Regions from separate parts of the Paenibacillus sp. BC26 genome, predicted to be linked through region 3. Evidence: riboswitches for the same ligand, from Rfam matches in the RefSeq annotation. Region 3 holds a riboswitch; each other region holds the start of a gene.
What was found. Region 3 has a riboswitch for cyclic di-AMP ahead of BM412_RS28600 (C40 family peptidase). Riboswitches for the same ligand answer to the same signal wherever they lie in the genome.

Region 1 (4,000 bases), on a different contig from region 3:
CGGCAGCGTCAGCGAAAGCGAGCCACAGCAAACAGCTGAACATCATGGAAACGCGATCGGGATCGGCGCCGGTGGTGTCGGTACCAAACACGCCGAACCTTCTTTCAACAGCGAACAGAAACGCAAGAAGAAACGCAGTGCCATGTCATGGGTAAAGCTGCAGCAGCAGTTTCCCGGTTCGTTCGTCGTCTGGGGCCCGCGAGGGTCGCGCAGAGTGGCGCTGACCTTCGATGATGTGCCTGATCCGCGCTATACGCCTCAGGTGCTGGAGATTCTTGCTCGCTATAAAGTAAGAGCCACTTTCTTCGTCGTCGGCAACCGTGCAGCCAAGCACCCCGCTCTTGTACGGCGCATGCGTAAGGAAGGCCATATTATCGGCAATCATTCGTATGATCATGCGGTGTTCTCGCGCATTTCCCGCTATGCTTTCGAGCAGCAAATTTGGCAAACCGATTGGATTCTGCGTCCTCTTGCCGGATACAGTCCGAAATTTATTCGACCACCCTACGGCGAGATTACCCCTCAGCAAGTGGATTGGCTGCGGCGCAGAGGTTACATCGTGGTTAATTGGGATGTAGATTCCGTCGACTGGAAGAGTCTCGACAGCAACAGCATTCTCATCAATATCAAAAGAACGCTGCAGCCCGGATCGATTATTTTGCAGCATGCCGGCGGCGGCGAAGGACAGGATTTATCAGGGACGGTCGCTGCGCTGCCAAGGCTTATCCGGATGCTCCACAGCAAAGGGTATCAGATCGTCACGCTGCCCGAGCTGCTAAATAAACCAGAAGCTCGCGGTACGCGGACGAGGTAAAAAAACGGCAGCCCCACTGGGCTGCCGTTTGCATCGCAATATGCTATTCCAGAACAAATACTTTCACGTATTGGAAGCCAAACATCTTGGCTTGCTCTTGCGATTGCGGTACGAAAATATCGATACGGTCGCCTTTGATGGCACCGCCCATGTCTGCTGCTATGGCCATCATGCCGCCAACCGGTAGTCCGCCATGGTCATAACCCGTTACATAGACCTTGCTGCCCAGCGGGATGACGTTCGGGTCAACTGCAATTGTTCCCAGCTTAAGCGGGTTACCGAAGTAGTCCACTGCGCCCCACGAGCCATTCTCCGAAGCAGCGGCTGTATAAGCACTTGCTTTAGCTTGAACAACTTCCGAATAGTTATAATTGCTGTTGCCGATTGTGATGATTTCTTCTTTCTTGTCCAAGGAGGTCATTTTCATCGACTTCCCTACTGCTGCTTTAGACGCAGCTTTTACAGCTTTCGGTGCCGCTTTCGCTTTCATTTTTGCTTTTGAAGCTGCCTTAGGTGCTGCCTTTGCTTTTGGTGCTGCTTTAGGTGCAGCTTTCGCTTTCGCGGCCTTCTCTTTCGGCGCCGCCTTAGCGGTTTCCGCCGTCTTCACAACTTTCGAAGCAGGAATCACGATGGTAAGCCCTGCATAAATGTTGTTCGGATCAATCATCGGATTAGCTTTCAGCATTTGCTGAAGGGAAATGCCAAACTGCTTGGAAAGCTCCCAGAACGTGTCGCCGTCTTTCGCGCTGTAGGTCGATGCTGCGCTTGCCGAGTGTGTAAGAACAGCAAAGCTCAGCGCCGCAATAATCGCGCTTTTCTTCCATACCTGTTTCATCAAGTTGTATTGCCTCCTTTTGATTTACGGATGTCATCCACGTCCAACAGGTGTGGATTTATTCCGTCATCGCGATGAAGGACACACAGCTTAACAGCGTGTCATAATCTTCCTTATCGCATGCGGCCTGCGAGGTTAGTTGTCGGATTCGGATTGAGGAGTTCAACCCTACGCTTCGTGAAATAAGCGATTCACCCCAGCGCCAATTGCGCGTTCAGCACTGCATTCCGATCAAGCGGAATGTCAGGCCGGAGGGCAGTTATGCCACTCCCTAAAAGATCCCCCGTACGTTACGTTTCGGCTCGCGTAATAGAATACCATATCCGGATTAGTGAATCCTACCGGTAAATACAGGAACAGCACTCGGAATTACCATGATTTATACATTTCGCGGAAGAAAGATGCTGACCGTGGTCCCTTTCCGAGGGGTGCTCGTAATATCCATTCGTCCATGGTGGCCTTCGATAATTCGATAGCAAATCATAAGACCAAGCCCCGTTCCGCTGTCTTTCGTAGTAAAGAACGGACCGCCCAGCTTAGGCAGCTGGTCATGCGGGATGCCGATCCCTTGGTCGATGATTTCGACGATCAGCTCGCTCTGCTGATGCAGCTTCATGTCAATCGTAATGACGCCTCCACTCGGCATGGCCTCGATCGCATTCTTAAGCACATTGACGAATACCTGCTTCAGCTGGTTCTCGTCGCAGAGCAGCTCCGCTGAAGTGGCATCCGCACGCGAGACGATCTGTACGTCGCGGAGAATCGCCTGCGTCTCAAGCAGCGTCAGTACGCTTTGAATGATTTTGACCAAGTCATGCTTACGGAACTGATTGGCCTGCGGCTTGGCAAGCGCCATAAATTCCTGCACGATCGAATTGATGCGGTCCAGTTCGACGAGCATAATATCGAAATATTCATGATACTGGTCGATCTTCGTCTTCAGAAACTTCGAGAAGCCGATCAGCGACGTAAGCGGATTGCGGATTTCGTGTGCGATGCCTGCGGCCATTTGACCGGCGACAGACAGCTTCTCCGACTGAATCAGCGCTTCCTCTTCCTTCTTCCGCTCACGCATATCACGGAATACGCTTTGCACGACCGTGCCTTTATTCAAGTAATTGCGAATGCGTGTACTGGATACCTCGACGTCGATGATTTCCCCGCCTTCCGCAATCAGCTTGCATTCCAGAAACTCGTTGGGCTCATCCGTCTGCATAATTGCCTTCACACGATCTGCGGATCGCTCCCTGTAATCGGGGTGTATGTAACGGAAGCTCATATGACCCGTGGAGAAGTCGCTTTCCGAAATATTCAACAGTTTAAGACCTGCCTGATTGGCGAACAGAATATCGTTCCCGTCATGTACAAAAATCGGCTCCGGCAAATATTTGATCAATCGTTGGTAATTGTGCATATCAGACCTGGCATCGACATCGTCCATTCCGTCCACACCATGATTCCCTTTACCCAGCTTCCTCTTCACATTCAAAGCAAGCGACTTGTTATAATATACGGCTTTCCGCCTCATGTCTCATACCCTCCGGGTGATGAAGTGTTCATAAGGATTTCGCCTCTAATTCTGACAAACCCTGCACAGTGAGAAAGTTTTAATGTTCCTTCATCCCGCGAATCAGCGTTTGAATGCCTTGCTTGAAAATCGGCATTGTGCGCTTAAGCAGCCCCTCTGTCGGCTCTGAATGGTTGCTGTAAGTGCCGATAAAGCCTTGCAGGTAATAAAACAAGATTCGGCCGTTGTTTAAGGCTGCCTCTTGTGTCAGTCCCTCTGACCCCTCAGTGACCGCACTATGTAACACCTTCATAATGTGGGCGAACAGTCTGTTGCGGATGACGTTGACTTCAAGCTCCGGCTGAGGATCATCGACGCGTACCGAAGCGGACATAAACAGGACTGTCTGCAGACTGCCGCTCGTCAGGCTGAAGAGAACATATTCGCTGCATACGGCGAGCAATTTATCCAAGGCGGCCGTGTCCGGTTTCGTAATTTCGTCCAGCAGCTTCTGTTCGAGCGTGAGCAGCGACGGAATCGCAATCTGCTGAAGCAGCTCTTCTTTATTTTTGAAATATAAATAAATGGCGGTATGCGAGCAGCCTGCTGCTTTGGCAATTTCGCGCATCGTTACTGCAGAATACCCCTTCTCCGCAAACAAAGCTGCTGCTGCCGCACGAATCGCGGCTTTCATCTCTTCCGTTAATTGCTGCCTTCTTGTGGTCATAGGAGGGACACCTCATGTTTGTTTAGTTTGGTAACCGTTGGTCACAGAATAACCGATGGTTATTGCAACGTCAACGTTAACGCAAAAAAGAGCGGCCGATGGTCGGCCGCTCTTAGC
Region 2 (4,000 bases), on a different contig from region 3:
GTAGATATTTATCAATTCTTCCGCCATCGGGAGATGCTGTTCTTGTATCGAGCGAGTCGTAGAGGTTCTCTTGGAAGCTGATCGTGACATGATAGAGGATATCGTTGATTTTGGGATTCAAAATATAGACGAGCGTCTGCGGATCCCCTACGAGATCCTTATAATTCGTACAAGAACCGCTGGCTTCGGCACAGCCGCTTGAACTAATTACATTACGATCCTCACCAATGCCAAGCGGTTGTCCAACCTTGAAAAATTTGGCCATCTCATCAAAATCCGATTGTTTCTGCATATAAAACAGTGTATTTCGTGCCAGATTAACCATTACGGTCTTATTCTGGTTGCCCTTGGCGTAGGAGAGCGCATGGACAAAAAATCCTGTCATCGCGAGTCCGGCGACGGAAAGGATAATGAGGCAGGTCAAGATTTCAACTAATGTAAAGCCACTCTCTCCAGATGGCTGCTGCTGCTCGGTTACTTTCATAAGCATCACAGTTCCCTTCGTTATTCGCACATTTGCAGTATCTATTCGACACAGAACGTCGCAATTCCTCCTAGTTCTAAAGTCTCAGCGCGATAAAAATAAACCGTTCCCACTTAAGCGTAAACTTAAGAGAAACAGCGTTTTATTGATAGGACTAATTACTTAGTCATCGAGCGGGCGGCGGCCAATCAGTCAACGAGCGGAGCTACCGAAATAGCCTCGTACATGGGGCGTCGCTGCAGATGAGTTTGGTAGAGTGTAATAGCATCCGCTGACCACTGGAGCGGGGTGCCGGAAGGAGCAGTCTGAACCTTGAAGCCGCCAAGCTGTGAAAGCTCGAAGGATTCCACGCCGGCGTAGTTCCGTGCAAGCGTGAGATGGGGGTTGTACGAGCGGCTCTCGGGCATAAGTCCCAGAGGCTTCAGCTTCTGAGCTACATTTTGTTGCAGCTTATGCAATTGCTCGACATCGCCATGGACGCCGGACCATAGGACGGAGGGGCGAATCGGGCGCCCGAAGACGCCGAGAGAGTCAACCCTCAGCTCGAAGGCGGGAACAGCAGCAGCAGCTTCGCGAAGTGCTGTTGATATCGCAGGAATAAGCGCGCTCGGCGTATCGCCCAGAAATTGCAGCGTAATGTGATAATCGTCCATATGTGCCCATTTGCGAAAGGGAAGCTCTGACTTGATGTCCTCGCACAGAATAGATAAAGACTGCTTTATGGTATCCGGAACGGAGACGGCGGCGAACAAGCGGACCGTTTCTGCCGAAGTGATGGCTGGCGTATTCATAGATTCCTATCCACCTCTCTAGTGCTAACGATCTTCGATGATATAGCCTTGCCCCAATTCGAGCTCCATAAACCCGGCCATGCGGCGCGTCTGATAGAGGATCGACTCGTTGCTGCCCGTAAGAATGTAATTGCGCCGATCGGACGCACTTTCGGCTGGCAACGCAAAAGCTTGCACAGACTGAAACACTTCCAGCAGCGTCGTATAGATGGCGTTGATATGAGCATCATTTTCACGTTTACCCATCAGATTGATGAGGATTGCGCCGTTCTCATCCAGCTTGGAAACCACAAGCTCGAAGAAGCCCTTTGAAGTCAAATGCCGCGGCGTTCCTTTATCGGAGAAGGCATCGAGCACGATAAAATCATACGTATGCTCATCCTCACATGAGAGCAGCTCGCGCCCATCGCCAACCACCACATTATCGTCGCTATAGCCAAAATATTGCCTGCTTAACGCCACGACCTGCTCGTCCAGCTCCGCAACCTTAAACCGCTTCCCCGGGCAATTCCCCGCGATCGTTCCGATACCATGTCCGATGATAAACACACGCTGAAACGCTGAATTGCTGCTGTCCATGAGGTGAATCATAGCCTGGGGATATTCAAACAAGATCCGCCCGGGTTGATCTAAATCCATAGCCCCTTGCATGGCATTGTTCGAGAACTGGAGGACACGGAATCGACCGCGCTCTCCGCCATACTCACTCGTATCGTAAACGGTAATTTCATGCTGTCCGCTGCTTTCCCGGTGCAAAATCTGCACGATGATTCAATCTCCTTCGCCTCAGTAAACCTACTAAGTCATTATGAAATCCAGCGTATCGCATCTCTGGGCCGGATTCAATGCCGAACGAAACTTTGGAAGCAATTCTAAGATAATCCATCCAAAATGAATGAGCCACCTAAATGTAAGCGCAACAATCAGCGCAATCCGCCCGAATTGGCAAAAATAGAACGATATTCCGCGTTTGCAGGAATGATCATATGGGAATAAGATTTGTCTCAACAACTGAAGAAACCTTTGACCAAACGCTGAATCCTCGAAAGGGGAGCGGGGGAACCAACCTGAAGCCGTCTCATGAATAGAGCGGCTTCTCGGGGTGAATCCACAAACAGGCGCTGCTTGTTCAGGTAGGGCACTCTCAAGCCCGAATCCGACAGCTAACCTCGTAAGCGTATGAGAGAGAACCCCCTTCAATCGAGCTTGCAACAGCTTGTTTCTTTACGCTGTGATGAGGCCCGGGAGTAGAGTTTCTCTGCTCCCGGGCCTCTTTGTGTTGTCTACCTTCTACTAACAATCAGGAGAGTGAGTATGGTGAAAGATTGCAAGATTAAAGCGATTGAGTTGTTTCAATTTGATGGGGAGCTCACCGATGAAAGGCTGCCCGGACATAGTGAAGACTGTATTTGCGGTTTGCTCGCCATTACCACGAATGACGGCGGAAGTGGATTCATTGAATTTCAGATGCACGGCTGTAACCTGAGGGGGGACATTGTGCAGTGGACGGCCATCTACCAGCGAATTAAGGGTCTGACACTTGAGGAGAGTTTGGAATATATCCACCGGAAGCAGGAAGCATGGGGAACGGAACGCACGCATTTGATGGAATCGGCATTAACGAGCCTGGCCGAGCAGCTGGATTACTCAGCGAAAGGCATATCCAACCCTAATTGCGCATTATGGAATCGCGCGTATTTATTCGACCATTCGCAGGCCTATGTATCCTTCTAAACGGCGATAACGGCAATTTTTATACTTTTTTTACACCCTAGCCCCGTTATCTTTACCCCGTTTTTACAGCAACCCGTATTAAGATTTCACTATACCGATGAGGGGGAAGCCAAGTATAGATTAATCCCTAATGGGGAAAATATTCTCAATTCACTGGTGCAGTTACAGGGAGGTAGTAAAGAGAAATGATGAATGATTTTGGAATGGTAGTATTGTTTGTTGCTGCATTTTCTATATTTTGGGGATTTCTTAAGTTTTGTGAGAAAGCCTAGGGAGGTAACGCTATGATTATCGTCGGTATTATTGCAGCTGTTCTAATTTTGTACCTTGGATTTGTATTAGTAAAACCTGAAAAATTCTAAATGGTAAGGGCGGAGGATTCATAACATGAGTATGGGATTCATACAGGTTGCCATAACGCTTATCATCATTGGCTTATTGGTTAAGCCGGTAGGCAGTTATTTAGTTAAAGTCTTTCAACGAGAAAAAACGGGGCTCGACCGTGTGTTCGGTCCCTTTGAACGCATGCTGTATCGGTTGATGGGCGTACGCGAAGATGAAGCAATGGGATGGAAACAGTATATAGCGGCCGTCCTGCTTACCAACTTCGTCATGATGATTCTACTGTATCTGGTCCTGCGGGTTCAAAGTTTCCTGCCGCTCAATCCGGATGGGATCGGCAATATGCCGGCAGCGCAGGCTTTTAATACAGCCGTATCGTTTATTACGAATACAAACTGGCAGTCGTACTCAGGTGAGAATGGACTCTCATACTTGTCTCAATTGCTTGCGATCACCTTTCCGATGTTCACGTCGGCGGCAACCGGCTTTGCAATAGCGATTGCGTTCATTCGCGGACTCATCGGTCGTCAGGATAATCTGGGTAACTTCTATGTGGATATCGTACGCGGAATTACGCGTGTATTCCTGCCGCTCAGCTTCTTGGTTGCATTGTTCTACGTATTCCAAGGCATTCCGCAAACGTTCCAAG
Region 3 (4,000 bases):
TTCCCGGCACAGCCACCGCATATGCGACATCCTCGACCTTCCCGGCACAGCCGTCGCGTCTGCGACTTTCTCCACCTACTCGGCACCGGCCGCCGCGTCTGCGACATCCTCGACCTTCCCCGCACCAGCCGTCACACCGACGCTTTTCCCTTTCCTCGGCACGCAGCCGTCGAGCCAGCGCCTTTGCCCTTTCCTTCGCACAGACTCCACAACGCCGCCTGTCCCCACCGTCACGCCGCCGCAACACCAACGCCCATCCCCGCATCTATCATCCTACTATTCATCATGAGTCAATCGATTCCTCTTTAGACAGGCCTCGCCGTCCGATCCTGCTAAAAATCGGTCATTTGTTAAGCTTCGTTACATAAACTTTAAAAAAAGAATCCATACGGGAGGAATCCGGGATGGCAGGATGGCGGGACAGCTTAGAGAATCGGCGGGCGGAGTGGAAGAAGCTTGAGGTAGGTTTTACCGATACGCTGGCGGGTCGTCGCGTGCTGCGGGTGACGGGGCCAAGAACGCCGCGCTTGATGACGCCGGTGACGAAGACGGTTCGTCAAGAGGAGCTGAAGGCAGTAGCCGATACGTTCGATGCGGGGCTTGCTTGTTTCTGCCTAGGGGAGCTGCCGGCGGGGGAGCGTCAATCCTTCCTCGAGGCCTGGCATGAGCGGCTTGCCTCAGGAGCGATCGTCGTCATGGCCGACCGCCGGAGCGAGGGCTGCGCGACGCCGATCGAGCTGCATGATCTGTTTGCGCCGCTCGGCAGCAAGCTCGATGTCCAGGTGGGCCGAACATTCTGGTGGGTGCGCTATTTAAGGCGGTAATCCCGAATACGCCCCATAGCGAAACAAAAGAAGCCGCAGATGCTTGTCCCGAAGGACGAACAGCTGCGGCTTCTTTTGTGCTCACACAGGCACCTAAAGACGGTGCAGGTCAATCTTACTCGTCGTCGCCGCCATCTGCTACGTCAGAAGGCTCGTCCGCGTATTTCTCATACGTGCTCGGGCTCATCACACGGCGTGCTGTAACGTACCGTTTGGAGTAATAGGAATCGCTTAGCGCGCTGATGGTAACGCCTTTGCTGCTGGAGGAGTGTGCAAACTTGCCTTCTCCAACATAGATGCCAACATGCGAGATTCCTTTGCCAGTCGTATTAAAGAATACGAGGTCGCCGGGAATCAAATCCGCTTTCGCGATTTTCTTGCCGAGCTGTGCTTGCGAACGGGATGCATGCGGGATATCCACGCCGAGTTTATCAAACACGTACATGGTGAATCCGGAGCAGTCAAACCCTTTCGTGGTCGTGCCGGTGTACACGTAAGGTGTACCGATCAGATCTGAGATGACCCCATCCATTTTGGATTGCGCGAAAACGCTTCCTGTTTGAAAAAGTAGAAGCATCGCCAGTCCGATCAAAAGTGCAGAAACCTTTTTCAAAGCGGGAAACTCCTTCCAGTGCCTACGAGGTTAGCTGTGGGGTTCGGTTGAAGGCTCCCTATGATCACCTCTGGCATTCCGCGTCTTGCTGTGCGGATGTCGGGATCAATTCACCCAAGATGGTTCCCCCGTTTCCCGTGATGGGAATTCGGCAAAATTTTCATTTCTAGGCATAATTATTCGATCATTTTCTTCCTTCTCCTTCCTAGTTCACAACTTGTTCACAAATTAAAATTATTAGAATGCAACCTTTTGCCTCTCATTTTCGTATAGCGGCCGCTGGTTTCAGCCATTTCAGGGGGTCGCTCACGCCACGGCCCACCGTGCAAAGCATGTCTCATCTTGAACACAAACACATGTCAAAAAAACCCGCTCTGTCGAGGGGTTTGTCTTTTATATGCCATTAATTAGTGGAAAAGGAGGCCGACCCACTGTCATCAACATGACATGGTGGGCGGCCTCCCCGCATGGATTAGACTTGTTTCGACTGCCAGGCATCATACTGGGCGGCTACCGTCCACACCTTCATGATCGTTCGAATTAACTGGTAGCCTTGATGCAGGATAAGCGCCAGCAGGCCCGCCCAAAGCAGCGATACGGAGGCAATTGTCATGCTGAGTACGGCTCCGATGGCCCACATCAGAATGGAGATGCCCGCGAAAGGCAGGAAGTTCGCGATGCACGTCCATAAGGACCTGAAGGCGCCGGTTCCGGCGACTGCTCCGAACTGCATGGAGAGGAAGAGCAGGTGGATCAGAACCGCCCAGGCGAGCCAAGCGCCCGCCCACGGTCCGGCTTGCTGCGCAAACTCCAGCAGGGAGCTGCTTCCCAGCAGTTTCGTTAACGCCCGCGGCAACAGCCAGATGGCCGGCAGAAGGGTGAGCGTCGTCTCGATTAAGTAGAGCAGCGCTACCGGCTTCCAAGCCGCTCGAATGCCTTTTAGAAATTTCGTGCCGGCATCATCCGTCACATGGTGGAGGGAGTGGAACAGCCCTGCATTGAGGAAAGGGGTGATCACGATGCGCCCGGCCAGCAGCCCGCAGAAAAGCCAGAGATAGGGACGGATTAGATCGGTCTTGATGAGCTGGAACTGCGCCTCCGTCATGAAGAGCTGAACGGCCGTGCCGCTGCTGCCAATGCTGTCCGGGAACCTTTTTAGCAGCGGTACGGTAATGCCTTCAATGGTTCGATAGAGGAAGAAGCCCCAGATCAGCTCGTATAGAAACAGCATAATGATAATGTAGAAGTGCTTAACGGTCAGTCGCCAGCCTTGCTTCAGATGCGTTCTCATTTATCATCACCTCCTGGAAATAGTAGTGTGGGACTCATCACCATGCGATGGAAGCAAATATGCTCTCAATGAGCTTGGAGACGCCGACACTCCAGCGCGTGCGCGATTTCTCCGCGAGCTCGGCCTTCATAAAGTTATTGATATGTTTGTTGTCGAGCACGTTGTCGTTGTGCGGATCGACGGCGGCCCACAGCAGCTTGGAAGGGTGCACGATTTTATATTGAATGTGGGTTTCTTGGCCATCCCACACTTTAGGCATCAGCGTACCGTCGGCAAAATGGAACACGACCGACACCGGCCCGGAGCTGCCGCCTGTCTTCTTAATGAGTACGACCGATTCATACTGCGTCTCATTGCCTTGCTTCACCGGCCGTACATGAATGGAAGCGACCGAGTAATCGGACATGGCATTCCCGTACACGAAATGGCTGAAGTAATCGTTCCACTTGGTTTTCGTTACGGTTTCCACGACGCGCTGGAAGTCGGCGGTGGAAGGATGCTTGAATTTATATTTTTGAAAATATGTCCGCATAATCTTGCGCATCGTCTGGGCTCCGACCTGCTTCTCGATGCCGAAGAGCACCAGTTTCGCGCGCATGTACACATTTTCCGCATAGTGGTTGTTGCTGTGATAGGACCAGGACAGCTGCTTCAGCGGGGCCGGGTCCGTCATGTAGCTTGCTTCGACCGGCAAATTCGGCTCCACGCCGTATTCGCTCTCCATCACTTTGTCCTCGGCATAGGAGGTGAAGCCTTCATCGAGCCATGCCTCTTCGAATTCATTGGAGGCAACCATGCCGTACCAATATTGATGGCCGATCTCGTGGACGACCGTTCGCTCCAGATCGTAGCCGGGATTCTCATTCTCTGCGGCGAATGCGGTAATCAGTGTCGGGTACTCCATTCCGCCTGCGCCGTTGCCGCCTTTTGGCGGAACCACGACGGAGAGCGTGGTATAGGGGTAAGCGCCGTACCATTGCGCATATTTGGCGAGCGCGGATTTGGCTGCGTGCATATAGCGGTCCTTGAACTTGGCGTGCAGCGGATCCAAGTAGAGCTTGATTCGAACGCCCGGAACGCCGTCCGTGGAGAATGGTTCCTCCGCATAAACGAAATCCGGTGAGGCCGACCAGCCAAAATCATGCACGTCATCGGCGTAGTACTGGTAGGTTTTGCGTCCGTTAGATACGATGGAAGGTTTGGTTTGGAAGCCGGTAGCCGCTACCTTATAGCTGTCCGGAACGTTGATCTTCACGCTGTAGATGCCGAAGT

Region 1: linked by a shared signal. The riboswitch ahead of BM412_RS17695 (3D domain-containing protein) and the one ahead of BM412_RS28600 (C40 family peptidase) in region 3 are both predicted to bind cyclic di-AMP.
Region 2: linked by a shared signal. The riboswitch ahead of BM412_RS31620 (hypothetical protein) and the one ahead of BM412_RS28600 (C40 family peptidase) in region 3 are both predicted to bind cyclic di-AMP.

Annotation. Positions count from the first base shown of each region.
Region 1 covers NZ_FPAD01000002.1:283,113-287,112, forward strand. Annotated here, with positions in the region: gene BM412_RS17690 (polysaccharide deacetylase family protein) at 1-814, shown strand, start outside; gene BM412_RS17695 (3D domain-containing protein) at 858-1,649, opposite strand; cyclic di-AMP (ydaO/yuaA leader) riboswitch at 1,758-1,962, opposite strand; gene BM412_RS17700 (ATP-binding protein) at 2,029-3,177, opposite strand; gene BM412_RS17705 (TetR/AcrR family transcriptional regulator) at 3,257-3,883, opposite strand.
Region 2 covers NZ_FPAD01000011.1:33,520-37,519, reverse strand. Annotated here, with positions in the region: gene BM412_RS31635 (prepilin-type N-terminal cleavage/methylation domain-containing protein) at 1-484, opposite strand, end outside; gene thpR (RNA 2',3'-cyclic phosphodiesterase) at 673-1,275, opposite strand; gene BM412_RS31625 (spermidine synthase) at 1,300-2,040, opposite strand; cyclic di-AMP (ydaO/yuaA leader) riboswitch at 2,298-2,468, shown strand; gene BM412_RS31620 (hypothetical protein) at 2,593-3,009, shown strand; gene BM412_RS32965 (potassium-transporting ATPase subunit F) at 3,294-3,371, shown strand; gene kdpA (potassium-transporting ATPase subunit KdpA) at 3,403-4,000, shown strand, end outside.
Region 3 covers NZ_FPAD01000006.1:34,049-38,048, reverse strand. Annotated here, with positions in the region: gene BM412_RS32280 (hypothetical protein) at 76-234, opposite strand; gene BM412_RS28605 (hypothetical protein) at 405-824, shown strand; gene BM412_RS28600 (C40 family peptidase) at 940-1,437, opposite strand; cyclic di-AMP (ydaO/yuaA leader) riboswitch at 1,442-1,601, opposite strand; gene BM412_RS28595 (hypothetical protein) at 1,910-2,728, opposite strand; gene BM412_RS28590 (M1 family aminopeptidase) at 2,766-4,000, opposite strand, start outside.